Regions from separate parts of the Rothia sp. HC945 genome, predicted to be linked through region 1. Evidence: predicted binding sites of a transcription regulator. Region 1 holds the regulator's gene; each other region holds the start of a gene.
What was found. The regulator HrcA, encoded in region 1, represses chaperone genes, less so after heat shock. The targets are predictions, from matches to a motif close to TTNGCACTCGNNNNNNNCGAGTGCNAA.

Region 1 (9,328 bases):
AGCCGCTCGGTGGCTACGAGGACCCCAAACCCATGGTGTTCTCGGGGCTGTTCCCGATCGATGGGTCCGATTATCCCGTGCTGCGTGATGCTTTGGACAAGCTCAAGCTCAACGACGCCGCCCTCATGTACGAGCCCGAGACCTCCGGTGCGCTCGGATTCGGGTTCCGTTGCGGTTTTCTGGGCCTGCTCCACCTGGAGATCGTGCGCGAGCGGCTGGAGAGGGAATTCAACCTCGACCTCATCTCTACCGCCCCGAACGTCATTTACGACGTTGTCGCGGAGGACGGTTCGTCCATGCGGGTCACGAGCCCCAGCGAATTCCCCGAAGGCAAACTCGAAACCATCGCGGAACCCATGGTGGCCATCACGATCATCGCCCCCAGCGAATTCGTCGGAGCCATCATGGAACTGTGCCAGTCCCGCCGCGGTCAGATCGGCGGCATGGACTATCTTTCGCAGGAACGCGTCGAACTGCGGTATCGGCTTCCGTTGGCGGAGATCGTGTTCGACTTCTTCGATCAGCTCAAGTCCAAGACTCGCGGCTACGCCTCCCTGGACTGGAAGCTCGACGGGCAGCAGGAATCGGACCTCGTCAAAGTCGACATTCTCCTCCAGGGAGAACGCGTGGACGCTTTCTCGGCGATCACGCACCGGGACAAGGCGTACGCCTACGGCACCTCCATGGCCTCGAAGCTCAAGGAACTCATTCCTCGGCAGCAATTTGAGGTCCCGATCCAGGCGGCCATCGGATCGCGCATCATTGCACGCGAGAACATCCGGGCCATCCGCAAGGACGTCTTGTCCAAGTGCTACGGCGGCGACATCTCCCGCAAGCGCAAGCTCCTCGAGAAGCAGAAGGAGGGCAAGAAGCGAATGAAGACGATCGGACGGGTCGACGTGCCGCAGGAAGCATTCGTGGCCGCTCTGAGCTCCTCAGAGGAGACCAAGGACAAAGCGAAGAAGTGAGCCCGGCCCAACCCACGGGAGACCCCGCACCCCGCGACGGGCGGTTGCCCGCCTCCGTTCTGGAGGGAGCCGACGGCCGGTCCCTCAGTCTGTACGTCCATGTGCCCTACTGTTCCGTGCGCTGCGGATACTGCGACTTCAACACGTACGCCAAGGAAGACTTCGGCGACGACGTCGGGCGCCTCACCTATGTGAGGGATGCCCTCGCGGAATTGCGCTTCGCCGAGAAGGTGCTCAAGGAATCGGGCTTGCCAGCCCGGCCGCTGCACTCGGTCTTTTTCGGAGGAGGCACGCCCACACGGATCCCTACCGACGACCTGGTGCGGATCCTGGGCACGGCCATCGAAATCTTCGGACTGGAATCGGGCGCCGAGGTCACCACGGAAGCCAACCCGGACTCGGTGGAGCGCGAGGATCTCGTTGCGCTCAAGGAGGCGGGATTCACCAGGGTCTCCTTCGGGATGCAGTCGGCCGTTCCCCGTGTCCTCGAAGTTCTGGAACGGACTCACGAGCCGGCGAACGTGCCCAAGGTCGTCGGCTGGGCCCGTGAGATCGGCCTCGAGGTCTCCGTGGATCTGATTTCCGGTGCCCCGGGCGAGACCCTCGACGAATGGCAGACGTCGGTCGAAGCGGCGATCAGTTACCGGCCGGATCACATTTCCGCTTATTCACTCATCGTGGAGCCCGGGACCAAACTGGCAGCACAGATAGCGCGCGGCGTCCACACCCCGGTCGACGACGACCAGCAGGCCGACATGTACCTGTTGGCCAGCCGCCTGTTCGAGGAGGCCGGTTACGGCTGGTACGAGGTCTCGAACTGGGCTGCGTCCGTGGAGAAACGTTCCGCCCACAACCTCGCGTACTGGCACAACCAGGACTGGTGGGGTATCGGGCCGGGCGCACACTCCCACGTCAACGGGACCCGGTGGTGGAATGTCAAGCATCCCGTGCCGTACGCGCAGCGTCTGCGTGATCGGTCCTCGCCGGCTGCGGCCCGAGAGATTCTCGACGAGGACACGCGCTACATGGAGGACGTCATGCTGGCCGCCAGGATTCGGGACGGCCTGCCCCTGGGCCGGTTGAGAGCTGAGGGCAGAGAGAGGACGCCTTGGCTCGCGCAACAGGGCCTGATCGACCCGCAGGCGCTCGATGACGACGTCGTGCGCCTCACCCTCGAGGGCCGTCTGTTGGGCGACGCCGTGGTCCGAGAACTCACTGCTTGAAAGGTCTCGGTGCCCCGGCGGGGCACCGGCCTGTCAGCGCCTCCGGTGCGAGAACCAGTCGAAGGTGCGCGTGTTGTACTTGTACTGGTATGGGTTCCCCCTGTTGACCCGGATGCCCGCAATGAGCGAGAACACGGCGAGGTAGACCCAGACGAGCGCGGCGATCAGGCCGAAGATCCAGCCGATGCCGGGCAGGACCGACAGCCCGACACTGACAACGATGATCACCGACGGCAGCAACGTGAAGTTCAGTGCCTCGCGCGCTTCCTGGGCCGTGAAACGGCCGCGGGTGCGCAACGTCGAGTAGATGATGGCGGCCGGAATGCACCCGATGACCCCGCCGAAATGGGCCATCGTGGCCATCGAGCGGTCATCCTTGACGCTCAGGGGCTCCGGGTTCGCGGACACACCCTCGAACGGTGGCTTCTTATCAGTGGAAGTGATCGTCAAAACCTCGCCTTGTCTTTCGGGCAGATACATGCGTGTCGGGGACACGCACTCAAATATTACCGGCTGGTCGCCGCAAAAGGGGATGCATTCCCCCAAACAATGTCACGGAAGTCGTTTCCGGGCCAAGAGGACCTCGGCGCCTCAATGCTCGGGCGCCGCCGTCAGGAAGTCGATGATGTGCTCGACCGGCCCCAGGATCCCCGGATCGAGGTCGGCGTAGGTGTTCACGCTCGCGAGGATCTTTTTCCACGCTCTGGCCCGCTGTGCAGGTGTCTCGTGGGGCCAACCGATGCGACGCAGGATTCCGGTCTTCCAGTCTTCGCCGCGAGGCACGGATGGCCACTCGCGCAGGCCCACCGCCTTGGGCTTGACCGATTCCCACACGTCCACGTAGGGATGCCCCACGAACAGTACATTCCCCTGGGCCCCGGCCAGTTTCATGGCTTGGTCGGCCAACCGCGACTCCTTGCTTCCCTCGACCAGATGGTCCGCCAGGATACCGAGGCGTCTTTGAGGGGAGGGCGCGAATTCTTCGATGATTTCTTCGACGTGGTCCAGGCCGTGCATGGGCTCGACGACGATGCCTTCGATCCTGAGATCGTCTCCCCAGACCTTCTCGATCAGCTCGGCGTCGTGGAGTCCCTCGACCAGCATGCGGGAAGCCCGCGCCGTACGGGCTTTGGCCCCGGGCACGGCCACCGAACCGGACCGGGTGCGCCCCGGCGTCGTCGTCTTCTTCGGCCGCGGGACCACCAGACGCACCGGCTCGCCTTCATACAGGAAGCCGTCACCGAGCGGAAAGGACCGTACGGCGCCGTGCCGGTCCTCGAGGCCGACGACGCGCTGACCGCCCACGGACTGCAGGGACACCGCCGCACCCACCCAGCCGGATTGGACCTCTTCGATGACCATTCCCTGCCTGACCTCGAGATCCCGCGGCTCAGGGGGACGGTGGCTCAACCCCGCGCTGCCGAGGTCCTGGGGCCCCCATCCGTAGCGGTCCATGCGCTTCTCCTTGTGTGATGACGGTCCTGGATCGAGGACATGGGTACCGACCCAATATAGTCGCTCCGCCGAGAGCTGAGCACGCCGGAAGCGTTTTCCGACGGCGGTTTCGCGGCGTAGACTTAGCAGTCGAGCGCGGAGAGTGCCAGTGCACATGGCCCTCCGCCACCATGACCAGGACGAGCCAGTAGGGAGAGAGACCGTGAATCAGCCGCGCCGGCTCGACGTCCTGAGCGCGATCGTCGAGGACTACGTCCATTCGCGGGAGCCCGTCGGCTCCAAAGCATTGGTCGATCGGCATCGGCTCGGCGTCTCCAGCGCTACCGTTCGCAATGACATGGCAGCCCTGGAAGAAGCGGGCATGATCATGGCACCCCATGCGAGTGCCGGGAGGATCCCCACCGACAAGGGATACCGGGCATTCGTCGACCAGATCGCGTCGGTCAAACCGCTGTCCGTGGCGGAACGTCGTGCGATCTCGAGCTTCCTGGATTCCTCCGACGACGTCGACCAGATGATGGAGAAGACGGTCAGGCTGTTGTCGCAGCTGACCCGCCAAGTTGCTCTCGTCCAGTATCCGACCAGGACCGGTGCCCGCGTTCGTCACCTGGAGCTGGTGACCATGGCGCCGAAATTCGTTCTCGTCGTGATGATTACCACTCGTGGCGGAGTCGGGCAGCGTGTGGTCGAGGTCCCGGAGGACCTGACCGAGGAAACGCTCAAGACCATGCGCGCGCAGTTCCTCGACGCCATCCTGGACCAACCCGTCGGCGAACTCGAGGAAGCACTGGTCCCGGCCGTGACCAGATGTGAGCCGATGCACCAGAAATCCGCCGCGATCCTGGCCGGAATGGTGATTATCCTGGGTCGGAACGAACAGGAGGAAAGGCTGCTCATGGCAGGCACCTCCTATCTGGCCGAATCCACCGACGACTTCAATCGCAACATCGCCCCGATCCTCGATGTCCTGGAAGAACAGGTCGTGATGTTGCGGTTGCTCTCCGAGATCGACGACGACGCCCGTGGCGTCTCCGTGAGGATCGGGAGGGAAAACGCGGAAAGCCCATTGTCGGACGCGTCGGTGGTGGCCACCGGGTACGGGCCGCAACTTGCCTCGAAATTGGGCGTCGTCGGACCGACTCGCATGGATTATCCGGGAACGATGTCCGCGGTGAGAGCCGTCGCGCGGTACCTCTCCCGCATCCTGCACGAATAAATCGGCACGTACAGCCGTTGACGAATTGGAACCCACGCGGTGCCCACCGCAGATCAAGGAAGTTCAGTGAGCGACCACTACCAGACCCTCGGCGTCTCCAGGGACGCCAGCCCGGAAGAGATCAAAAAGGCGTATCGCAAGAAGGCGAGAACGCTCCACCCGGACGTGAACCCCTCGCCGGAGGCCGCTGAGGAATTCAAGCGGGTCTCGCACGCCCATGACGTTCTCTCCGACCCGGACAAGCGACGCGTCTACGACGCGACCGGAAACGAGAACGGAAACAATACCGGCTTCGGCGGCGGATTCCCGGGCAGCGGATTCGGATTCTCGGACATCTTCGAGACCTTCTTCCAGGGCGCCGGTGGCGCCCGGGGACCGGAGAGCAGGGTCCGTCAGGGTCAGGACGCACTGATCAACGTTCGGGTCAGCCTCCGCGATGCCGTGTTCGGAACCGAGAAGGAGGTCACGGTGGACACCGCCGTGACGTGCACGCTGTGCGAGGGCCAGGGAACCGAGAAGGGGACCGAGCCCGAGACCTGCGACGTCTGCCACGGCCAGGGGCACATTCAGCGCCAGGTCCAGTCCATTCTGGGCAACGTGGTCACCACCGCCGAATGCCCGAGCTGCCGCGGTTTCGGAACCGTCATCAAGCATCCTTGCCCCGAGTGCTACGGCGAGGGACGCGTTCGCCAGCGCAAGCCCCTGACCCTCAAGATTCCGGCGGGCGTCGCGACCGGCACCCGCATCCGTCTGGGAGGCCAGGGCGAGGCCGGAACGGGCGGCGGGCCGAATGGCGACCTCTACGTCGAACTGCGGGTCAACCCGGACGAAACCTTCACCCGCGAGGGCGACGACCTCCACGCAACGATGACGGTGCCCATGACCGCGGCCGCCCTCGGCACGACCATCAGCCTCGAGACCTTCGACGGCCCTCAGGACGTCACGGTGAAGCCCGGTACGCAGACCGGCCAGACCACTACGCTCCGTGACCTGGGCGTGACCAAGTTGCGCGGCAACGGCCGCGGCAACGTCGTGGTGCACTTCGACGTCGAGACCCCGTCGAAGTTGAACGACGAACAGCGCGAGCTTCTGAAGCGGCTGGCCGAGCTGCGTGGGGAGGACGACGCCGTCGGCGAGACTCTGCAGAACACCGGCCAGGGGTTCTTCTCCCGCCTGCGCGACCGCTTCCAGGACTAGAGGCACGCCGTGACGCATCCGGTTTTCTACATCGATCCCGAGTCCCTCGGGGCCTTGGCCCCGGGGGACCGGTTCGAGCTGACGGGAGACGAAGGCCATCACGCCAAGACGGTCAAACGACTCGGGGCGGGCGAGGCCCTCGACCTGGTCGACGGCGAGGGCCGGCGCATCGTCGGTACCGTGAGCGAGATCCTCCAGGACGGACTCGCGATCACCGTCGAAGAGGGACCCGAACGGGACCCGCGGAGTCCGGTGATTCTCGTACAGGCCCTCGCCAAGGGCGACCGGGATCTGATGGCCGTGGAAATGGCGACCGAGCTGGGTGTCCGAGCCATTGTCCCGTGGCAGGCAGACCGCAGCATCGTGAGGTGGAAACAGGACCGCGCCGCCAAGGCACACGCGAAATGGGCCAAGACCACGAAGGCCGCCGCGAAGCAGGCCCGGCGTTCGCTGGTACCTGATGTCGACCACCTGGTCTCGACCGCCCAGTTGGCGCGGGCCGTCGGTCCCGAGGACTCGATGATCGTTCTCCACGAGCAGGCCGGGCAGAGTCTTCTCGCTGTATTGGACGACCTGCAGGTCTCGCGCGGCTTCTCAGGAGACGGACGTTTGTTCGTCGTCGTCGGCCCGGAAGGTGGAATCGGTCCGGAAGAACTTCGGAGCCTCGAATCCGTCGGTGCCCGAACAGCAGTTCTGGGTCACGACGTCCTGAGGAGCTCCACGGCCGGGGCGGCGGCGATCGCGGTGATCAACGCCGTGACCGGCCTGTGGCAGTGACAGCCGTCTACTTGTTGACCGTGAACTGGTGGTCGTCGTAGAGACTGACCTCCTGATCCGATACGGCCAGCCCGGGATCCTTGAGGTCCTCGGTCTTGATGTAGATGCGGATCGTGTAGTCTCCCTCGGCCAGGTTTCGGCTGAACTGAATCTCCTGGAGCCCGGAGTCGTCGCCGGAGAGATCTTCCGATCCTGCCGCAGCTTCGGAACCATTCTTGCGGATGTCCCAGTAGACCCGGGACGCCACATTGGTGGCCACCATTTTGACCGTGGTCGTGGTGCCGAATACGGAATTCTGCTCCGGATCGATGATCCACAGCGGGGCCGCGACGGCTTCGTCCCTGACGACGGTCTGGCCCAGCGTCTGATTTCCGAATTTGTATCCGCGGTGCCCGTCGACCAGCACGATGACCTTGGTGCTGGGCCCGGCATCCGAGATTCCGCCCACGGCGGCTGAGGCGGTCGCGGTGTACACCAGTTGTTGCACGGCCAGGTTGGCCTCGTCGGCAGATATCGAGTGGTCGAAGGCGTCGGAGGACAGGTTCAGCGTCAGGGTTCCGTCCTTCGACATGGAGGATCCGACCGAGCCCGCGGGATTCCATGGGTTGTGGTAGTCGGGGTCGCGAGGCTGGACCCGTGTCAGCATGGACACCGCGGTCGCCACGACGTCGCCCCTCGACGCGGCGTCGTCCGCCTTGTAGTCGTGATATTCCCGGTAGAGGAACGAGGATTTGCCGGTGGCGCCGATCCAGTACAGCGGAACCTTGAGGGCCGACGGCGAGGCCTCCGAGGTCGGGGACGCCGATTCTTCGGACTCACCCACCTGGTTCGCGGCATCGAGCAAACCACAACCGCTCAGCACACTGGGGAGCACGAAGAGGCCCGCGACAATCCCGGCGGCGGGGCGCCATGCGCGTGAGATCATGTCCTCGGCCTCCAGATCAGGTCGCGGCCTCTGGGCCGCGGGGTCCGTGGGTCCAGTCTACGGTGTCGGGTGGTATCCGGGTGGCCTCGGTGTGTTCCGAGCCCGTCGCTCAGCTGTCAGAGGAGACTCGTGGTGACCCTGACTCGGGACCGGTAGTCTGGAACAATCACCGGATCCCCAGCACGGCGGGTTCGCAACCCTTTGAGGGAGAGGTTATTCCGCATTTGATGACAGCATCCACACCAGGTTCTTCTCGCCCCCTGTCCGTTTCGAGGAGTTACACGTTCCGAAGCCGAGAGTCGATGGTGGAGGTCCTCGGACCGCAGGATTCGTCGTTGCTGATCATCGAGCAGTCCTTCACGGAGGTCTCCGTGGCGGCCAAGGAACTCGACGTCGTTGTCACCGGCCCCTCGGCGCAGGTCGACCTGGTCATTCGACTCTTCGAGGAATTGGAGGTCCTGTCTTCCCAGGAAGGTGTGATCAGTGCTGAGGTCGTCAAACGACTGGTGGACTTGCTGATCAAGAACATGTCGGCGGCCTCTCCGAGCATGACCCAGAACATTCTTTCTTCTCGCGGACGCAAGATCCGACCGAAGACCCTCAACCAGTCCAAGTACGTTGAGGCCATCGACTCGAACACCATCGTCTTCGGCATCGGGCCTGCGGGCACGGGCAAGACGTATTTGGCCATGGCCAAGGCCGTGCAGGCCCTTCAGTCGAAAGAAGTCAACCGCATCATCCTCACCCGTCCGGCCGTGGAAGCGGGGGAGAACCTCGGGTTCCTGCCGGGCAGTCTCAATGAGAAGATCGACCCCTACCTCCGGCCGCTCTACGATGCGCTGCACGACATGATGGAACCCGAATCCATCCCGCGCCTGATGGAGGCCGGAACCATTGAGGTGGCACCCCTGGCGTACATGCGTGGTCGCACCCTGAATGATGCGTTCGTGATCCTGGACGAGGCCCAGAACACCACGGCCGAGCAGATGAAGATGTTCCTGACGCGCCTGGGGTTCGGTTCCAAGATCGTTGTGACCGGAGATGTGACCCAGGTCGATTTGCCGACCGGTTCGGCGTCGGGGTTGCGGCAGGTGCGCAACATTCTGAACGACGTCGAGGACATCCACTTCTCGCAGCTCGAGGCCGTCGACGTCGTTCGGCACCAGCTCGTGAGCGACATCGTGACGGCTTACGGGCAGTGGGAGGATCAGCAGCAGTCCGTGTCCCACCGACGGTCGGGAGGCCGCCGTGAGCGGCGCGGAACGGACTCGCAGCGGGATCACCGTCCGGAAGGAGACGCGCAGTGAACGCCGACCAAGCTGAAGCGGAGGAAAGGTTGCCGTTCGTCGAGATAGAAGCCTCCGAACCTGAGACCCCGGCGGAGGAGACCGCCTTCGCCGAGGCAGATCTTGCACAGTTGCGGGCCTTGGTCGCTTTTGCCTTCGACGCATTGCACGTGTCTGCCCGTACCGAGGCTTCGGTGGCCCTGGTCGGGGAAGCAGAGATGGAAGAGCTCCACCTCCGTTGGATGGATCTGGCCGGGCCGACGGACGTCATGTCCTTCCCG
Region 2 (10,394 bases), 550 kb from region 1:
AGTTCGGTGCGATTGCAAACCCATCGGGATTTGCACGACTGATGCTCCTCCCCCGGAAGAGAGGCGCTGGACAGGTGAATTGTACTTGCCGGTCCGGAAAATCCGTAGTTGCGGCCGCGCCCGAAGCCCATGGGGATTCCGGCGCGACCGCGAACGGTCTCACTCAGGTCAGGAGGCCTGCTCACCCGCCTGCGCCATCGCATCCTCGGAAACCTGCGCCGCATCGTCGTACCTCTGGTCGAAGAACTTCTGCATGCTGCGCACGTACGTGGCCGTCAGGTGGTTGTCGTCGATGTAGGTGTAAATATTGCCCACCGCGGGCGGGCAGCTTCCGTCCGGGCACACCAGATCATCCATGTCCAACGACCCGTAACCGGGGATCTCCGTGCGCCACGCGGACGTCGGGTCCTCGGTCCCAGCGGTCGCGTGCGGGAAGGTGCAGTCCTCAAAGCTGTTCTTGTTCTCGCATTCCGTGTGGGACTGCGTGAAGCGTGCGTTGTCCCTGATGCCGATGACCCCAACGCCTTCGCTCGTCCACTTGCGCACTTGGTCCTCGGTGCCCTCGCGGATGCCTTCGGCGGCGCCGTCATAGCTGGAGAAGGTGGACTGGATGACCAGGTTGTCCGGGTGCCAGTCCTGGATGGCGTCCTCGGCCCGCGGGAGCCATTCCTGGCACGCGCCCGAGAACCAGTTGTCCTGGGGGCTCGTGAAGAAGCAGCCGGGGTGTCGCACGAAGGTCAGGTCCCAGTTGTCGTCCTTGGCCTTCTGCTTCAATGCCGTCATCCACTGTTCCGTGTGACTGTTGCCCACCGCGACGACGTGCTTGCTCGGATGATCCTGCTTGACCACCCGGTAGCACTCTCCCCCGGAGAGGCCGTGCATGTCCTTCTTGAAGTCCTTGTCCTTGTCGCACTGTTCCCCCAGACCGTTGACCTCGGCGAAGTCGTTGCTCCGGGTCAATGCGGTCGGAAGCAGACCAGGATTGTCATCACCCTTGTAGGTGTAATCCGGATCAAGGATCTCGGCGCCTGGGTTGTTCTTGTCCGCGTTGGCCTCGATCTTGTGGGTCACGTAGGCGATGCGGGCCTGCCACGCCAGAACGGACCCGACGCCGAGCGCGATGCACCCGAGAATCACCACGCCAGCGCGCCACCGCTTGGTTTCGGCCCACTTCCACTTGCGGATGGGCGTATCGACCAGCTTCGTCAGCACGTAGGCCAGGCCGATGGACAGCGCCAGGAGGACGACGCCGGAGAAGAGCCCGGCCTTCTCTCGTCCCGTAATGGTCAGGTAGAACACCAGCAACGGCCAGTGGACGAGGTACAGGCCGTAGGAGTTGGAGCCGAGCCAGACCAGCGGCTTCCACTTGAGCAGACGATCGGCTCCCCACTTGGTGGTCGACTGCCCGCAAATGATGATGAAGCTCGCGGCCAGCGTGGGCCACAGGGCGATGAAGCCAGGGAACTGGCCCTCGACGTCCAGGAGGGCGCCGCAGGTCAGAATGGCCAGCAGGCCGACCCAGTTCAGGATCGCGGCCACGCCGGTACGAACACGGATCCAGGGAAGCACGATGGCCGCCAACGAGCCCATCGCGAATTCCCAGAGCCTGGCAAAGGTGTTGAAGTATGCCGCGGTCTGGTTCGAGTACGTGTAGTAGACCGAAAAAGCGAACGAGACCACGAAGACGACCGCGAAGATGGTCGCCAGAACCGGCCGAACCTTGGTCCCCATCTTGCGGACCAGAAGGCTGCCGAGCGCGAAGAGCAGAGGCCACATGATGAAGATCTGGCCCTGGATGGACAGAGACCAGAAATGCCTCAGAGGCGACGCCGCGCCCGAGTCCGACGCGTAGTAATCCACGGCGTTCACGATCGAGAACCAGTTCTCGTAATAGAACGTCACGGAGAATGCCTCGTGCATGATCGACAGCCATCGGTCCGGAGACACGAACAGCCGGGTCAGCACGAGGGAGCCTGCCACGATGATCGCGACGAGCGGCATGATTCGCTTGAAAACGTGGAACCAGTACTTGGTCAGTTCCGTCCAACCGATGCGGACTCCGCGCTCGATCTTGCCCGTGAAGGACAGTGTCATCAGGAACGCGGAAATCATCAGGAAGACGTCGACGCCGCCGGATACCCGGCCGAACCAGATGTGGTAGATCGCCACCAGGAGCACGGCAAAGGCGCGCAGTCCCTGGATTTCGGGGCGGAAAGCCCTCTTTCTGCGAGGTGCGACCTCTGGGGCTTGGCCGCCTTCCGGGGGCGGGACCTGTCCTGTCGTCCCGTTCGATTCAGTCATTCAAGATCCTGTGTCGGCCTCGGCAGAGGCGGTGTTCTTGTCGATTCGTGCGATGCCAGCAATCGGTATCGGTCCTGCAGGTCAGCCCGTAGCCCGGCGCTCGGTCACGAATGTCCGTGGAGCGGATGCGAGCGGCCCGCGGGCAGACACGAGTTTTCATCCTATTCGTCTGACGCGCAAAATTTCGTACCCGTGCTCAGGCTCGCCACCCGGGATCCGCGAGGAAACCCGAAGACACGACATGTGCCACCGTCCGACGCCGGGAACACCCGCCCTCAGGCTGGATTTCAGCGAGGACCGGCGACCCGCACCGCGCGGCGACGAAACCGAGCAACGTGCCATCGCGAGATGGCCTGAAGAGACAATACATTGCATTGCAACTAAATCGTCGCACGGACCCACACACACAGGAACGCCCCCGCGCTCTCACAGAGAGCGCGGGGGCGTTGGGACGAGGACCTGGAATCAGGCCTCTTCCTCTTCCTCCGGCTTGTCGACAACCAGAGTTTCCGTGGTCAGGACCATCGATGCGATGGACGCCGCGTTCTCGAGCGCGGAACGGGTGACCTTGACCGGGTCGATGACGCCGGCCTTGATCAAGTCCTCGTACTCGCCGGTCACAGCGTTGTACCCCTGGCCGGCATCGAGGCTCTGGACGCGAGACGCGACCACGTAGCCGTCCTCCCCGGCGTTGTCGGCAATCCAGCGCAAAGGCTGAACGAGCGAGCGTCGAACGATGTCGACCGCCGTCCGCGCACCCTCGGTCTGGAGCCCCAGGTCCGAATCGAGCGCCTTGGCCGCGTGGACCAGGGCAGATCCACCACCGGCGACGATGCCTTCTTCGAGCGCGGCCCGGGTCGAGGACACGGCGTCCTCGATACGGTGCTTGCGTTCCTTGGCCTCGACCTCGGTCGCAGCTCCGACCTTGATAACGGATACACCGCCGGACAGCTTGGCCAGGCGCTCCTTGAGCTTTTCGCGATCCCATTCGGAATCCACGCGCTCGATCTCGGAGCGGATCTGGGCCACGCGTTCAGCAACGTCATCGGCAGAACCGTTACCGTCCACGATGGTCGTGTTGTCCTTGGTCACCGTGACGCGGCGGGCCTGGCCGAGCTGCTCGAGGGTCACGGAATCCAGGGTGATGCCGAGCTCGCTCGTGATGACCTCTCCACCCGTCAGGACCGCCAGGTCCTGCATGATGGCCTTGCGACGATCGCCGAAGCCAGGAGCCTTGAGGGCCACCACATTCAGGTTTCCGCGAAGCTTGTTGACCACCAGGGTGGACAGAGCCTCGCCGTCGACGTCCTCGGCGATGATGGTCAGCGGCTTCTTCGCCTGAACCACCTTTTCCAGCAAGGGCATGAGGTCGGCAATGGCCGAGATCTTGCCCTGATAGATCAGGATGGCCGAGTCCTCGAGGACAGCTTCCTGCCGTTCGGCGTCGGTCACGAACGACGGCGACAGGTAGCCCTTGTCGAACTGCATGCCTTCGGTCACGGACAGCTCGATCTCGGTCGAGGAGCCGTCCTCGATGGTGATGACGCCGTCCTTGCCGACCTTCTCGAATGCTTCCGCAAGGAGCTCGCCGATCTGCTCGGACTGGGCCGAGATGGCGGCAACGTGCGCGACCTCGGCACCCTCAACCTCGCGGGCGTTCTCCAGCAGACGCTCGGACACGGCCTTGACGGCCGCCTCGATGCCCGCGCGGATTTCGCTCGGTGCCGCACCAGCGGCCACGTTGCGCAGACCCTCATTGACGAAGGCCTGAGCCAGAACCGTTGCGGTCGTCGTGCCGTCACCGGCGACGTCGTTGGTCTTGGTGGCAACTTCCTTGGCCAGCTGAGCGCCGAGGTTCTCGTACGGATCGTCAAGCTCGACTTCGCGGGCGATCGTGACGCCGTCGTTGGTGATCGTGGGAGCGCCCCACTGCTTGTCCAGAACGACGTTGCGACCACGGGGTCCGAGAGTCACCTTGACCGTGTTGGCGAGCTTGTCCACGCCGGCCATGAGAGCCTTGCGGGCTGCGTCGTCGAATTCCAACTGTTTTGCCATGAACTACATGACTCCTTACACAGGTCTAGAAAAGTGCGGGTTCGTCGAAGTCTTACTTCTCGACGACGGCCAGCACGTCACGCGCCGAGAGCACGAGGAATTCTTCGCCCGAGTACTTGACCTCGGTTCCGCCGTACTTGGAGTAGATGACGACGTCGCCTTCCTGGACGTCGACGGGGACGCGGTTGCCCTTGTCATCGACACGACCGGGGCCAACCGCCACGACCTTGCCCTCCTGGGGCTTTTCCTTGGCGGTGTCCGGGATGACCAGGCCGGATGCGGTGGTCTGCTCAGCCTCCACGGGCTGAACGACGATACGGTCCTCGAGGGGCTTGATGGAGACGGACATGAGTGACCTTCTTCCTTGGATGGATCAATTCTTGGCGTGAGCCGTGAAGGGCGTGCCAACCGTCGTCGCGGTGCCGATTGAGCGCCAGGCCCATTTAGCACCCTGACTGCCAGAGTGCTAAACATGACTCTATTCGGAGGGTTAGCAGAGGGTCAAGACGAGTGCCAAGTTTCGCCCTCAGCGGTAAGGATGACGCCGAACGAGGTTCACCTGGCGGCCGATACAGTGGTGGCGTGACGCATTCATTCACCCCCGATCAGCTCTCCGCCCTGGACCGGATGGACTACCGCGAAAGCGACGCACTGGCTCTCTCGAGCTCCCTCCGGAAACAGGGCTTCACGGCGGAACAGGCCGCCGACATGCTGACCCAGGCCAAACTCCGTGTGCAGGCCCGATCCAAGTTCGGGGAAGACGCCCAGCGCATGGTGTTCACTCGTTCCGGACTCGAGCAAGCCACGCGCCGCGCCGTCTCACTGTGGCACGCGCGAAGGTTTCGGGACGCGGACGCAGGGCCGGTCGCCGACCTCGGGTGCGGCATCGGCGCGGACTCGGCAGCTTTTCTCCGCGAGGGACTCCCGGTGGTCTCCTACGACATCGATCCCGAGACCGCGTCGATGGCCCGGCACAACCTTTCCGCCCACCGCGGGTCCGAGGTTCGCGTGGGTGACGTGACCGAGCTCGATCCTGCTTCTCTCCGCACCAAGGACGGTACGGCGATCCGTTCGCTGTGGCTCGATCCCGCGCGTCGAGACACGGCGGACGGCCAGGTTTCCCGCCTGTTCGATCCGGAAGCCTTTGCGCCGCCGTTCTCCATGATACGTCGCTGGGCCGAGACGGGAATGCCCATCGGCGTCAAAATGGGTCCCGGGATGGATCGGTCCGAGATTCCTGAGAACGCCGAGGCCGAGTGGGTCAGCTGTGGCGGCGACGTCGTCGAGGTCGTTCTGTGGTTCAATGCGCTCGCCCGTCCTGGGATCAAGCGTTCCGCAACCCTGCTCGGGGCGGATCCGCTGGAGCCGGAGGTGTTGGCCCAGTACTCTTCGGATTCCGGATTCGGGAAGGCCTCCGGGGAGGCCCCTCCCGTCGGTCCCCCGGCTGATTTCCTCTACGAACCCGACGGCGCGGTCATCCGGGCCGGGCTCGTTGACCACCTGGTGTCTCGGGTCGGAGGACACCTCCTCGATCCCCGGATCGCCTATTTTGTTTCAGACCAGGGCGCCGACCTGCCCGGAGCGACCTGCTGGGTCGTCGACGAGATTCTGCCGATGGGTACGAAAGCTCTCAAAGCCTGGGTTCGAGAGAACGGAATCACCGGTTTGACGATCAAGAAGCGAGGGGTCGACGTCGTCCCGGAAGCATTGCGACGTCAATTGCTCGCCGGGAGCTCTTCGAAAAAGAAGAAGTCAGCCGGGAACCGCCACGCGACGCTCATCCTCACGCGATGGGAATCCCCCGAGTCGGAACATCGAGCGGCTTTCGTGGTTCGTCGCGCGCATCCGTGAGACCGTGCCGGGACGAGGCTCTGGTCCTGCGTGAAGCCGCGTGTCGTCCAGGCTGGATACGCCGTACCGTTCGCCTCCCTCCCCGCTAAGATGAATTGACCCCGACACGGGAGGACCACCATGATCACTTTTTCCAGCTCCGGTCAGTCGAGCCTGGGCGTCGAATGGGAAATTGCCCTCGCCGACAGGGAATCGGGCGATCTCCTTCCGGCGGCCGCCGAGCTCATCCAGGCCCTGGAATCCTCCCACCCGGAATACATCGACCCCGAGGGCCTCGCGCCGCAGATCACGCGAGAGTACCTGTCCAACACCGTCGAGGCGGTCACGGGTGTGTGCTCCACGGTCGCCGATGCGATGGACCAGCTCACTCGGCTGGCTGATGCGCTCCGAGCGGAAGCAGATCCGCTAGGAGTCGACCTCTACTCGGCGGGGACTCATCCGTATGCCCAGTGGAGCGAGCAGCCGGTTTCGGAGAAGGACCGGTACCAGAAGGTCCTCGAGCGCACTCAGTACTGGGGCAGGCAGATGCTGGTCTACGGAGTCCATGTGCACGTGGGCGTCGATTCCCGCGACAAAGCTCTTCCTTCGGTGAATCAGCTCGTCAACTATTACCCTCATCTCCTGGCATTGTCGGCCAGCTCTCCGTACTGGATGGGCGTGGATACCGGCTATGCCTCGCAGAGGGCCATGGTTTTCCAGCAGATCCCGACCTGCGGAATTCCGTACCCGTTCGAGAAGTGGTCCGAGTACGAGGACTACATCGATCGGTCGATCGGTGCAGGAATCATTGCCGAGGAATCGGAGAACCGGTGGGAAGTCCGCCCGGTGGCCCGGTACGGAACGGTCGAGATGAGAATCTGCGATGGGCTGGCGACCACGGAGGAAATCGGGGCGATGACTGCCCTGACCCAGTGCATCGTCGAGGAAGTCTCCCGCACCGTGGAGGACGGCGGTCACGTGGAGCTCATGCCCCGGTGGCTCTCGGAGGAGAACAAGTGGAGGGCCTCACGGTACGGACTGGACGCTACGGTGATCGCCGACGCCGCCGGAACGGTCCTGCCCCTGCGCAAGCATTGCACCGACCTCGTGACCCGGCTCGAGCCCATCGCCCGGGACCTCGGTTGCGCCGCGGAGTTGGCCGGTGTGCACCGGATGATCGAACGTGGACCGGGGTACGAACGCCAACGCCGTGTCTTCGAGGAGAACGGCCGAGATCTCCGGGCCGTGGTCCGTGACACGGTCGATCTGACGCGGTACGGATACCGAGATTCATAGTCCGATCGGGCTGTCCGATCGGGCCGGAAGGGGGCGCATGTCCCGTCCCGGATGCGCCCCTCCCCTGATCAGGCCCTGAGGGACACCGTGGTGACTGGCAGCGACGGGTCCGCGGTGAAGTCGAATCCGCTGGGTGCCACACCCGATTGCACGAGTCTTGCTCCCAACGCCGCGACCATAGCGCCGTTGTCGGTGCACAGGGAAAGCTTCGGCACAACAAGCCGGATCCCATGGTCCGAACACCGCTCGGCGACGAGCTCTCTCAGCCTCGAATTCGCGGCGACCCCGCCACCGAGCAACAAGGTATCGATGCCGTTTTCGGTACAAGCAAGCATGGCCTTGGACGTGACGACGTCGGCCACAGCTTCCTGGAACGAAGCCGCGATGTCCGCGACGGGTACGGACTGGTCATGGGCTTCGAGGCCCTCGACGACGCGAGCCACGGCGGTTTTCAGCCCGGAGAAGGAGAAGTCGTAGCGATGGCTCCCGGGGTCCTGAACGGTTCCCATATACTTTGCGGCCGTCAGCCCCCGCGGAAAGGTGAAGGCCCGGGGGTCCCCCGATGCGGCGGCTGAATCGATCGCGGGTCCTCCGGGATAGGACAGTCCCAGGACCCGGGCGATCTTGTCATAGGCTTCGCCCGCGGCGTCGTCGAGCGTGGAGCCCAGCAGCGTCACATCGCCTGAGATGTCCGAGACCTTGAGTATCTCCGTGTGTCCGCCCGAGACCAGAAGGGCCCCGAGCCCCGAGAGCAAGGGGGCCCCAAGCTCGGTGGTTCCAACCGAAGTCGCGCTGTCCTCCAGGAGACCTACTCCGACGTGGGCGACGAGGTGGTTGACGGCGTAGAGGGGCTTGCCGGTGGCGACCGCGAGCGCCTTGGCGGCGCTGACCCCCACCATCAGGGCGCCGGACAAACCGGGCCCGCTGGTCACCGCGATGGCGTCCACCGCGTCCATGCCGATGCCCGCTTCATCGAGAGCCGCGTCCAGCGCCGGAATCATGGCCTCCAGGTGAGCGCGAGACGCGATTTCCGGAATCACACCTCCGAATCGCGCGTGCTCGTCCATGGACGTGGAGACGGTGTTCGTCAGGAGGCGCCGGCCCGCCACGATCCCGATGCCTGTCTCGTCGCACGATGACTCGATCCCGAGGACGATCGGTTCGCGGGGTGTGGATGTGGTGATCAACGGTTGGATCCCTCCGAGCGTTCTGCGCCGGCCTTCAGGTCGAGGCTCATGATGACGGCGTCGACGCCGCCCTGATAGTAGCCCCGGCGTTCATGTATAGGTTCGTAGCCCAGGAACGTGTACAGCCCTTGGGCCCTGGGGTTGTCGGCGCGGACCTCCAGCATCATGGTCTCAGCTCCCATGGCCCGTGCCTGCTCATGCATTCTGTTCATGAGCCAACGGCCGATCCCACGGCCTTCGTGGCCCGGTCGAATGGCAACAGTTTGCACATCTCCCGTGTCCGCAACGGCCATCATTCCCGAGTAGGCGATGAGCTCGCCTTCGGCTTCGACCACGGTGTAGCGACGCGCGGGATGAGAGATCTCCGCGAGGAACATGTCGATGGGCCACGCGTCCTCGGGGAAAAGCATTGACTCGAGTTCGTGAACGGCTTCGAGATCGTCCAGTTCGGCGGTGCGAGCGGAGTATCCGGCCGGCAGGGTCTCGGACTCGACCGGGACTTCGGCATCAGAAACAGAAGGCGTGGGGCGCGGGCCGATGCTGGGCTGGGTCATCTGGTGGCCTTCTTCCTGTCGGAGGGCACACGGGCATCGGATTCCCTCAGGTAGAGGGGCGATGTCGATTCCAGGGTGGTGTCCAGACCGGTTCGCAGCGCAGAGGCGACCAGAAGTTCCGCCAACGGTTCGTCCTGATCGTGTCCGGCCAGAGGCGTGAGGGCGTCGGCGTAGAGCTCGGCACCGCGACCGGCCATGGGGATCTGGGGATCCAGATCTCCGGCAGGTCCGACGACGGGTCCGTGAATCCTCGTATACCCTGTCGCGCCGGTTCCGTGGTCATCCGTCAGGCGATAGACGGCGCTATAGACCTCGCGACGACGAGCGTCGGTCGCGACGCCGAAAACGGAGTGCCCGGCGGAAGCGGCGTCATGAAAACTTCCCTCTGCCACGGCGTCCGGACTGACGACGCCGCGAACAGGGACTATCCACGCCCACCCCATGGCTCTGGCCGTCATGATGCCCGCACGCAGGCCCGTGAATGGCCCGGGACCCACTCCCGCGAGAATCAGGTCCAGATCCTGCCCGCGGATGCCGGAATTCTCCAGGAGGTCACGGACGCCCGGCGCCATGGCTTCCGCGTGCGATCGGGTGTCATGGGTCCGGAAGCTCCCGAGGACTTCGAGTCGGCGGTCGTCCGGGGCGCCATCGACGACCGGAACCCTAACCAGGGCGCCGCTGGCAATGGAAGATGTATCGCAACCGAGAATGAGCACGTCCCCAAGTCTACTGGCGACGAATTACTCTTCGGCCGCTGCCCGGATTTTGTGGACGAGTTGTTCGATTTCCGGCTCGCCCCACCGGCCACCGGTGAAGGAAATAACGGCCCGTCGGGGATCACGGTCTTCCTCTTCGCCCTCGACCAACGGCGCATCCGAGCCCTGCGAGCGGATCAGCGTGATCTCCACCCGAGACTCACTCAGGTGTTCGACCAGATCCCGCCCCCATTCGACGACCGTCACGGAGCTGTCCATGGTGTACTCGAGATCGAGGTCGTCGATCTCCTCCGGGCTGGACAGCCGGTAGGCGTCCACGTGCACCAGGTCCGGTCCGCCGGGACGCGCACCGTCCGAATCGTTCGGGTGTATCCGGGAAAGGACGAACGTCGGGGAGATCACCTCCCCGCGAACACCTAGTCCGTCGCCGAGGGCCCGGGTGAACGTCGTCTTTC
Region 3 (10,394 bases), on a different contig from region 1:
CCGTCGCCGCCGTCTTGAAATCCGTTACGCTGGAACAAGCACAACAGATTGCCTCCAAGGCCTTGGGCGCGCGATCTGCTGAAGAGACAAAGGATGTGGCTCGCGCGGAGCTGCCCATCCTTGATGACCTCGGTCTGTAATCAGTCCGGCATTTCAAGGGACGTTCCGACGCCCCGCCTGACCACATAATCAAGGAGAACAATCATGGCAGAACGTATCGCCACCATCGCCAGCCGAGTCGGACTGCACGCTCGACCGGCTGCGATTTTTGCCGAGGCTGCTGGCGACCTCCCCGTCGAGGTCACCATCGCCGCCGAGGGCGAGTCGGCTGATGAGGCAATGGACGCGTCGTCGATCCTGTCCCTCATGTCCCTGGGTGCCAAGCACGGCGACAAGGTAGTCCTGCGAGCCGAGGGCGAGGGTGCCGACGAGGCCTTGGACAGCCTGGTCAAGATTCTCGAAACGGATCACGACGCCGAATAGTCGGCGACGGCCGAGGTGCTCGACTCCTCGAGCCTGCCGGCCCAGCACTGAGCCCGAGCTCGTTGTCCACAGAAGACGACGATCTCGGGCCTTTGTGTGAGGACTTTCCGAATCTCCGCCGTAAACTGGTGGAGACCAGCCCGCGGCGCGGGAAAACCAACCATGGCGTGGGGCAATACCTCCGCGCACGGCAGATGAGGATTCTTTGCGACACTTCACCGCTCGATTCGCGACCGATCAGGAAATCGACAACTGGGATGACCACGTCACCTCCAACCCCAACGGTGGCAACCTCCTCCAGTCCGCGTCCTTTGCCTCGGTCAAGTCCGCACACGGGTGGAAGCCCGTGTTCATGGTTTACGAGGGTGTGACCGAAGTCGGCGAGGGGGACGACGTCGAGGAGCGAGAGGTCTCCAGCTACAACCTCGTCCTCGAGAAGAGCATTCCTCTCCTGGGCAAGATCTGGTACATGATCAAGGGGCCGGATGTCACCGACATTGAGGACATCCCCGCGATCATGGACGCCAACCGCGAATTTGTCCGCTCCAACGGCCTGAAGGTTTTCGCCATCAAGATCGAACCGGACATCGAGGATTCCGAATCTCGCAGCGCGTTCCTCCACCGTGCCGGCCTGGTCAAGCAGTTCAACATCCAACCCAATGACTCCACGGCGATTCTTCGTACGGACGCGGACGAGGAGACGGTGCTCAAGTCCCTTCACTCCCGCGGGCGGAACGCCGTGCGCCGCGCCACGCGTGAAGGGGCCGAAGTCGAACAGGTCGAACTCACGGAAGAGAACATGAAAAAGATGTTCTCCCTGATGGACACGGTCGGCCAGGGCAACGCGAACGTGAACCTGAGGTCTTTCGAGTACTACAAGCAGTTCTGGACCACCTTCGCCCGCGCCGGTCAGGGGCGCCTCTACTTCACGTACGAGGACGGCGAACCTTCCGTCGGCGCCTTCGTCATTCGATACGGGCGCAAGGGCACCTACAAGGACGGCGGGTCCAAGCCGCGTCGTCGCCAGTATGGGGACTCGCACCTGGTGCAGTGGATCGCACTGACGGACCTCATGACCGATTACGGGATCGAGGAATACGACTTCTGTGGGACGCCGCCCAAGGCGGAACTCAAGAACAAGGAACACGGCTACTACGGGTTGGGGCTGTTCAAGACCAGCTTCACGAAGACGGTGGTCGACTTCGTTGGTGTTTACGACCAGGTTCTGAACCCGACCGCGTACAAGGCCTGGGTGTCCGTGGTCGAACGCGTGGTGCGCCAGATCTGGTGGCGCCGTACCAAGCAGCCTTTCTACTGAGCCGACCCTCAGGTTCTCGCGAACCGATTCTCAGGGGCGCTCGGTAGCGTCGGAGTGAGTCATGTGCCTAGGAGGGAAGATGAGCGAAGGGCAAGGGGAGCAGCACCTTTCGGGTGCCTACCCTTCTGCGGACTTGCCGCACGAGTCCGGGTCCGAGGCCGACCCATTCGGCCCGGACGTCGCAGAAGACGTCTACACGGATCCGTTCTCCGGAAGTCACACGGCCCCCATCGCCTCCGACAGCACAACGGCCGAGCAATCCGCCGTGCCCACGACGAATCTTCTGGACGCTGACGGGGAATTCGGCGAGGACCCCCTGGCGGGACCGCCGACTCGGGCCGAACAGCAGTCGACGGGATTCCCTGCCGTCCGCAGATCCCAGATCCGGGACGAGCGGCTCGCGGAGATTCTCGGACGACCGGAGCATGGCGAGTCCGTTGCCGACCACGGCACGGTATCGGCCGGCGGTCGTACGGGATCCACCGCGTACGCCGAGGAGAACATCCAGCCCGAGACCGATGTCAGCAGCTTGGGCGCCGCGACCCAGGGATCCGGGGTCCAGGACGCCGAGCGGATCGCCGCCGTCAGGACCGCCCCGCAGGATGTCTTCCGCAATACCCAAGACCTGACCGGCAGCTATGCGGCGGGCGCGCAGACAGCGCCGGCGGAACAACCGATAGCTCGTGCCAGCTATCCTTCCGCCGAGGCTCCGACCGCCCGGCCGTCGCAGCCCCGTCGCGGCATCGGCTTGCGCCGGATGATGCGGTCCGAAAACTTGCCCACGGCCCCCATGAGGGTGGTCGAAAGGCTCGCGAACTCGCCCTTCGCCAACCCGCGGCGTCGCAAGGAGAACACCGAGGCACGGAAAACGCTCAATTTCGCGTTGCGCATGGCGGAGACCATGTTCCACTTCGGTGCCGATTCCCGCGACGTCGAGACGGCCATCGTCGCGACGTGTGCGACCTACGGCGTCGAGGACGTCGACATCGACATCACCAACCAGTCGGTGATCATCAACTACATTTCCGAGTACGGAATCCACTCGGGTGCGAATGAGGCGACGAACGAGAACGGCGGCGTTTTCAGTCACACCGTGGTTCGTGTGGTCCGGTCCTGGTCCGACAACTACGCCGGGCTGACCGAGACCCACCGCCTGGTCAAGACGATCACCAACGGTGAACTTTCCCGGTCCGAGGCGGAAGCGCGGCTCAACCGTATCCTGTCCAAGCCCAAGCCTTATCCGCGCTGGCTGGTGAGCCTCTGCAATTCTCTGGCGGCCGCGGCCCTGACGATCGGTATCGGTGGTACGTGGCCTGGCGCCATCGTCTCCTTCGTGACGTTTGCCCTCGTCCAGGTAATTGCGGGGAAACTGGCCTCGTGGAGGATTCCTTCCTTCTTCACCATGGCGGCGTGTTCCGCCGTGGTCACGCTCATCGCGATGGCTCTGTGGGCGATCGGTGCACCCATTTCTCCGCCGCACATTGTCGCCTCCGGCCTGATCATGCTCCTGCCGACGCTGACCCTGGTATCGACCATTCAGGACGCGATCAACGGGTTCCCCGTGACATCGGCAGGGAGGCTGGTCGCCACGGGGTTGTCATTCCTCGGGCTGATCGTCGGCATCGCGATCGCCATCTCGATCACCAGCTATGCCGGATTCGAGGAGATCAAGGTGGACAGCGTGATCTTCTCCGGGGCGCAACCGTTGGTCAACATCATCTTCATGCTTATCGCAACGGCTCTGATCGCCGTGACGGTCCAGGTGAAACCCGAACATATTCTCTACGGGGTATTCAGCGCCTTCTGTGGCCTGATGGTCTACCACCTCTTCGGGTGGCTGGGTGCGGGCGGTCGCATGATCTCGATGCTCGGCGCGATCGGTGTGGGTTCCGCTTCCGCCCTCATTGCACAGCGGCGGGTCATCCCGCAGGTTGTCATTGCCGTTCCCGGGCTGACGTTCTTGCTCCCCGGACTGACCATTTTCCGCGGTATGTACACACTGACGGTCAATATCGACCCGGTCACCGGGATCATCCCCATGCTCAACGCCGGGGCGATCATTATGTCGATGGCCGCGGCGGTCGTCCTCGGTAATTACCTGATGCGCCCACTGATGAGCAAGGACCCGCAAGTCACGCGAAGGCTCGTCCGTAGAAGGAAACAGCAACCGGAGCCACTGGGCAACTAAAGCCGGCGTCGTCGAGAGCTACTGGATGCGCCAATCGACCGGTTCGAGCCCCAGGGAATCCAGATGCTGATTGGCAGTGCTGAATGGCCGCGATCCGAAGAATCCTCGGGATGCCGACAGGGGAGAGGGGTGCACTGACTCGACCTTCGGTACGTCCGGCCCAAGCTGGGCACCGGCATTCCGGGCGTCCCTGCCCCACAGAATCGCGACGAGAGGCTTGTGGCGTGCACCCAGGGCTTGGATGGCGGCGTCGGTGACTGATTCCCACCCCTGGTTTCTGTGGGACCCGGCCTCGCCCTCGCGCACCGAAAGGCATCGGTTGAGGAGCATGACTCCCTGCCGTGACCACGCCGTCAGATCCCCATGCTGGGCGGGCGGAATGCCGAGGTCCGATTCCAGCTCCTTGTAAATATTTCCCAAGGAACGGGGCAATGGGCGCACGTGGGGCTGGACGGAGAAGGAGAGCCCCATCGCATGACCCGGTGTCGGGTACGGATCCTGACCGATGATGAGGACTCTGACTGAATCCATGGGCTCCTGGAAGGCGCGGAACACCTGGTCGGCAGCCGGAAAGGTGCGGTGTCCCGCGGAATGCTCGGCCCGCAGGAAGTCGCCCATGCGTCGAATCGTCGGCTCGACGGGTTCGAGGGCCTCGGCCCAGTCACGGGCCATGATCTCGGACAGCGGCTGAGCGCCCACGGTTGCTCCCTGGTTCGTGTACGACGACGGTGGTCCCTAGACTATCCTCGTGGAGTCCCTGACCGAAGCCGAGCGCGCCATCCTTGAGATGGAGAAGAGAACCTGGAAATATCCGGGTGCCAAGGAGCGTGCCGTGCGCCGGGAACTCGACATGTCGGCGACCGAATATTATATGCGCCTCAACCGCCTGATCGACGATGTGCGCGCCATTCGGGAGGAGCCGGCACTGACCCGGAGACTCAGGCAACGGCGGGATCCCTGAGGATCTTCGTCGCGCGTGCAGAATTTGACCAGCCGGGCCGGATATCGTGGATGCTTGACCGATGCGCGGCCGAGCGTAAGCAACCCCGAAAACGACGAGGACACTGATGGCCGAGTACGAACACGATGAATTCGACGACGTCCCTGCGGATTCGCCCCGCCGCGGGGCATACCGTGGCGAGGTGCCCGAGAAAACCCGCGGTTACAAGCATCTTGCGGCCTTGATCGTCGCCGGCGTCTGCGCGCTCGTTCTGGGCGGCGTGTTCTTCCTGCTCTCCCCGAAACTTGCCTCGCCCGAGTCGGCGAGTGCCACGAAGTCGTCCTCGAGCAGCCAGTCTTCCTCGGAATCCTCTTCGCAGGCTGGGGACAGCGGAGGTTCGTCCGAGACCGAACCCGATTCTTCGACCTCGCTCGCGGTGTACAACCAAGGCGCGGCGGAAGGTACGGCGACCGATGCCGCGTCGACCCTGACGGACGCCGGCTGGAAGGTGGCCGATGTCAGCAACTGGGACGGCCCGTCCCAGGACTCCACCGTGGTCTTCTACACCGACGGCAATGAGGACCAGGCCAAAGCGGTAGCCGACAAGCTGAACATCGACAACGTCAAGCCGGCCACCGGTTCCGGCTACGACGTCGTGGTCGTTCTCTCCGATGACGGCGGGTCTTCCGCCGAATCCGGTCAGGACGGCGGGAACGCCGAGCAGGGATCCGGAAGCGCGGGAGAGGACGCCGGAGGATTGGGCCAGGATTCCGGGATCACGGGCCAAGACGGCACTGGTATCGGTCAGGACTCCGGGATTCCGGGCCAGGATTCCGGGATCGCGGGCCAGCAGTAAATCGGCATGGCCCGGCAGCTTTTGGCCCCGGGCCGTCCGAACATCGGCACGATGACGAGAGGTGTTCGAAACGGCCGATCCCACGGATGTGCTGTGAGCGAAGAGCCGTCGCCGTCTGTGGAGAACGTTTGCACTCTCCGTCGTCGAGTGCCAAGATTGGACTTAGCACTCATCCACCTCGACTGCTAAATACGCCGCTTGGACCGGCCGATTGCTGGCTGGGCGGCAGGCGTCGCGGATCGATGGGCAAAGACACAGTCACCACGGTGAGGTGTGGGATCAGGTCGCCCAGAGCGTGGTCTGGTCACCAGCCGTCCGTCGCGGGCACCGTGGCTGATGTATCCGTCTACCGTCCAGGAGGGACGTAAGCCACCATGGCAAAACTGATTGCTTTTGATGAAGAGGCACGGCGCGGACTCGAGAAGGGTCTGAACACCCTCGCCGACGCGGTCAAGGTCACGCTTGGGCCCCGCGGTCGCAACGTTGTGCTGGAGAAAAAGTGGGGTGCCCCCACGATCACCAACGACGGCGTTTCCATCGCACGTGAGATCGAGCTGGAAGATGCGTACGAGAAGATCGGCGCCGAGCTCGTCAAGGAAGTTGCCAAGAAGACCGATGACATCGCGGGCGACGGCACGACCACCGCGACCGTCTTGGCCCAGGCTCTGGTTCGCGAGGGCCTCCGCAACGTTGCGGCAGGCGCGGATCCGCTGTCTCTCAAGCGCGGCATTGAAAAGGCCGTCGAGGCCGTGACCAAGGAACTGCTCTCCTCCGCCAAGGAGATCGAGACCGAGGAAGAGATCGCGGCCACCGCTTCGATCTCGGCCGGTGACCCCGAGATCGGCAAGCTCATCGCGCAGGCGATGGAGAAGGTCGGCAAGGAAGGTGTCATCACCGTCGAGGAGTCGAACACCTTCGGGCTCGATCTCGAACTGACCGAAGGTATGCGCTTCGACAAGGGCTTCCTCTCCGGTTACTTCGTGACCGACGCCGACCGCCAGGAAGCGGTCCTCGAGGACCCCTACATCCTCATCGTCAACTCCAAGATCTCCAACGTGAAGGACTTGGTCCCCGTGCTGGAGAAGGTCATGCAGTCCGGCAAGCCGCTGCTGATCATTGCCGAGGACATCGAGGGCGAGGCCCTGGCCCTCCTGGTCTTGAACAAGATGCGTGGCTCCATCAAGTCCGCGGCCGTCAAGGCGCCGGGCTTCGGTGACCGTCGCAAGGCTCAGCTGGCCGATATCGCCGTCCTGACCGGCGGCCAGGTCATCACCGAAGAGGTTGGTCTCTCCCTCGAGACCGCGACCCTTGACCTGCTGGGCCAGGCCCGCAAGGTGGTCGTGACCAAGGATGAGACCACCATCGTCGACGGTGCGGGTTCCGCCGAGGAGATCGAGGGCCGTGTGGCCCAGATCCGCGCGGAGATCGCCAACACCGATTCGGACTACGACCGCGAGAAGCTCCAGGAGCGCCTGGCGAAGCTCGCCGGCGGCGTGGCCGTCCTCAAGGCTGGTGCCGCGACCGAGGTCGAACTCAAGGAGCGCAAGCACCGCATCGAGGATGCAGTCCGCAACGCCAAGGCAGCAGTGGAAGAAGGCATTGTCTCCGGCGGCGGCGTGGCACTCATCCAGGCCGGTGTGCGTGCTTTCGATTCCCTCAGCCTTGAAGGAGACGAAGCAACCGGCGCGAACATCGTCAAGGTGGCCGTGGATGCTCCGCTCAAGCAGATCGCAACGAACGCTGGTCTCGAGCCCGGAGTCGTGGCGGACAAGGTTCGTGGACTCGAGCAGGGTTACGGTCTGAACGCTGCAACCGGGGACTACGAGGACCTCATGACCGCGGGCATCAACGACCCGGTCAAGGTGACCCGCTCGGCACTGCAGAACGCCGCATCCATTGCAGGACTGTTCCTGACCACCGAGGCCGTCGTTGCCGACAAGCCCGAGAAGAACGCCGGCGGTGCCGGTGCCGAGGGCATGGACGGAATGGGCGGCATGGGCGGCATGATGTAGTCATCGGCCCTCCGGGCCCTTGCCCGGATGCCTCCGAGGCCCCGCACGAGCTCGACTCGTGCGGGGCCTTTTTCTGCGTTCCAGGCCTTCCGGAGCGTGAGAATGACGTGGATGCGTCATGTTCTGCCGGTCGGGGTAAGGTGGGCAACCGGAAAAATCCATCGAGGAGCGGGGACGACGGGTGGGGAGCACGAAGAGCAAGGCCTGGTTGTGGGCGCTGGTTGCCTTCATGTTCTTCTCCCAGACGGGTCTCAACATCGCCAGGCCGCAGATGAGCTACAAGCTCATAGCCCTCGGTGCGCCACCGTTCACGATTGGTCTGGTGACCTCTGCCTACGCGATTGTCCCCGTATTTGCCGCGATCGCTATGGGACGGCTGGCCCAGAGGATCAAGAGATTGCGGCTCCTCGTTCTCGGGGGCGGACTGCTCATCGCGGTGGGTACCGCGATGCTCGCCGTCGTCGATGGCGTGGGAACCATCGCGTGCGCCAGCCTCGTCTTTGGTATGGGGCACCTCGTCTCCCAAATCGGCTCACAGTCAGCGGTCTCCAGGTATGCGTCCGACTCCGGCCTGGACCAGGGGTTCGGCTGGATTACCGCGGGGTTGTCTGCCGGTCAGCTCGTCGGGCCGCTGATCGGTGGCTGGGTTCTGGGGCTCCACGCCGACCCGAGCGAAGCGCAGAGGCTCGATGACATTGCGATCGCCTCGTGGATCGGTGCCGGGTGCGCCCTGATCTCCATTGTTTTCATGCTCCTTCCCGTGGTGAAGGCCTCGTCCCATCCGCAGACCGAGGGCTCGCAAACGCAGAATGCCGACATGGAGGATGCCCCAGAGGCAGCGGAGCCCGCCGCGTCGAAGGCCACCACCAGGAGAATTCTCGGGACGCCCGGAGTCGCCTCACACATCCTGGCGTCCATGGCCATGCTCTCGATCATGGACATCCTGACCTCATTCCTTCCGCTGGTGGGCGAACAGCACGGGGTGGCTCCCGTCTGGGTCGGCATCCTCTTGGCCGCCCGCAGTCTTGCCTCGATCGTGTCCCGATCGATGATCTCCGTCCTTTCCGCCCGGTGGAACAGAACGAAGTTGGTGTTGGTCTCTCTCGTGCTGAGTTCCCTCACGGTGGCCGCCGTTCCACCCATCATGTCCGTGATTCCTGCGGCGCTCGTGTTGCTCCTGGTCGGAGGCTTCTTCATCGGACTCGCACAGCCTCTGACGATGACGATGATCATCAAATCCGTGCCGACCACGTGGAGGTCTCCCGCGCTCGCGGTGCGCCTGACCGGCAACAGAGTGGGGCAGGTCCTGATTCCGCTGGTGGCCGGCGCCGTCGTCGCGCCCGTGGGACCCGCCGGTGCCATGTGGTTGACCTGCGCACTGCTCCTGGGGTCGGCAGGGGAGAAAGCGTTCCGATATTCGCGACAAGGAGCCACGAATGCTGACCTCTGATCCGGATCTGGGGACTCGGCTTCGCGGGTTACCATGGGGTCACCATGCAATGCGATGATTTCGACGCCGGCACCTGCCGGTCCTGTTCCCTGATGGGGATCCCGTATCGCACCCAACTTCAGGACAAACAGAATCAGGTCGAGGCATTGTTGGCCGAATTCGAGGGAGTCGATTGGTCGGCTCCCGCGGGGAGCGCCGAATCCGGTTTCCGGAACAAAGCCAAGATGGCCGTTTCGGGTACCGTGAACCATCCGATGCTGGGAATCCTCGACCGGGGAGGGCGCGGCATCGATCTGTCCGAGTGCGGGCTCTACCCCGAGCCCGTCCTGCACTGCATGCCCGTGCTCAAATCCCTCATTCGGTCCCACGGCCTGACACCCTACGACGTGCCCTCACGGCGAGGTGAACTCAAGAACATCTTGGTGACGGTTTCACCTGATGGGGAGGTCATGATCCGATTCGTGCTGCGGAGCAAGAAGCTTGTGGTCCCGATACGTCGCGCCATGCCAGATCTGCGGCGCGCTCTTCCGCACGTCCGTGTCGTCAGCGCGAATATTCTGCGCGAACACAAGGCTCTCCTCGAAGGCGACGAAGAAGTGCCGCTCACAGATGAGCAGTTGTTGCCGATGCGACTCAACGGCCTCACGCTGAATCTCAGGCCTCAGGGTTTCTTCCAGACCAATTCGCGGATTGCGGCGGGAATGTACGAGCAAGCTGCGGCCTGGGCCGCCCAACGAAGGCCGGACAGGGTCTGGGACCTGTACTGCGGCGTCGGAGGATTCGCTCTCCACGCGGCACGGCGGCTCGGGCCGCGGAGCACGGTTCGCGGCGTGGAGATCAGCACCCAAGCCATTCAGGCGGCTAGGGCCAGTGCGGCGGAGGCCGGCCTGGACAATGTCACATTCGACGACGCCGACGCGGGGACTTTTGCCGCCGGCTCTGCCGAGAGCCCGGACATGATGATGGTCAACCCGCCCCGGCGAGGACTCGGACCGACGATGACGGAATGGATCGAGGCCAGCGCGACGAGCACTCTCATGTACTCGAGCTGCAATGCTCGTTCGCTGGTCAAAGACCTGCGGGCGTTGTCGTCGTTCAGGCCTCGGGAAGCGAAGATGTTCGACATGTTTCCCCAGACCAACCACTA

Region 2: a site for HrcA is predicted at 4,800-4,826, ahead of groES (co-chaperone GroES). Genes of this name have one in related genera too.
Region 3: a site for HrcA is predicted at 5,948-5,974, ahead of groL (chaperonin GroEL). Genes of this name have one in related genera too.

Annotation. Positions count from the first base shown of each region.
Region 1 covers NZ_JBFCSN010000001.1:393,330-402,657, forward strand. The annotation lists gene lepA (translation elongation factor 4) at 1-968, shown strand, start outside; gene hemW (radical SAM family heme chaperone HemW) at 965-2,191, shown strand; gene AB0Y14_RS01660 (DUF4870 domain-containing protein) at 2,225-2,641, opposite strand; gene AB0Y14_RS01665 (DUF3097 family protein) at 2,783-3,646, opposite strand; gene hrcA (heat-inducible transcriptional repressor HrcA) at 3,849-4,862, shown strand; gene dnaJ (molecular chaperone DnaJ) at 4,929-6,059, shown strand; gene AB0Y14_RS01680 (16S rRNA (uracil(1498)-N(3))-methyltransferase) at 6,069-6,836, shown strand; gene AB0Y14_RS01685 (GerMN domain-containing protein) at 6,844-7,761, opposite strand; gene AB0Y14_RS01690 (PhoH family protein) at 7,989-9,068, shown strand; gene ybeY (rRNA maturation RNase YbeY) at 9,098-9,328, shown strand, end outside.
Region 2 covers NZ_JBFCSN010000001.1:943,262-953,655, forward strand. The annotation lists gene AB0Y14_RS04070 (acyltransferase family protein) at 169-2,301, opposite strand; gene groL (chaperonin GroEL) at 2,767-4,356, opposite strand; gene groES (co-chaperone GroES) at 4,409-4,705, opposite strand; gene AB0Y14_RS04085 (class I SAM-dependent methyltransferase) at 4,939-6,207, shown strand; gene AB0Y14_RS04090 (glutamate--cysteine ligase) at 6,328-7,482, shown strand; gene tsaD (tRNA (adenosine(37)-N6)-threonylcarbamoyltransferase complex transferase subunit TsaD) at 7,551-8,669, opposite strand; gene rimI (ribosomal protein S18-alanine N-acetyltransferase) at 8,666-9,223, opposite strand; gene tsaB (tRNA (adenosine(37)-N6)-threonylcarbamoyltransferase complex dimerization subunit type 1 TsaB) at 9,220-9,939, opposite strand; gene tsaE (tRNA (adenosine(37)-N6)-threonylcarbamoyltransferase complex ATPase subunit type 1 TsaE) at 9,964-10,394, opposite strand, start outside.
Region 3 covers NZ_JBFCSN010000002.1:317,064-327,457, reverse strand. The annotation lists gene ptsP (phosphoenolpyruvate--protein phosphotransferase) at 1-140, shown strand, start outside; gene AB0Y14_RS09995 (HPr family phosphocarrier protein) at 205-483, shown strand; gene AB0Y14_RS09990 (lipid II:glycine glycyltransferase FemX) at 689-1,801, shown strand; gene AB0Y14_RS09985 (threonine/serine ThrE exporter family protein) at 1,881-3,989, shown strand; gene AB0Y14_RS09980 (uracil-DNA glycosylase) at 4,008-4,688, opposite strand; gene AB0Y14_RS09975 (DUF3263 domain-containing protein) at 4,738-4,950, shown strand; gene AB0Y14_RS09970 (LytR C-terminal domain-containing protein) at 5,057-5,785, shown strand; gene groL (chaperonin GroEL) at 6,160-7,797, shown strand; gene AB0Y14_RS09960 (MFS transporter) at 7,979-9,247, shown strand; gene rlmC (23S rRNA (uracil(747)-C(5))-methyltransferase RlmC) at 9,292-10,394, shown strand, end outside.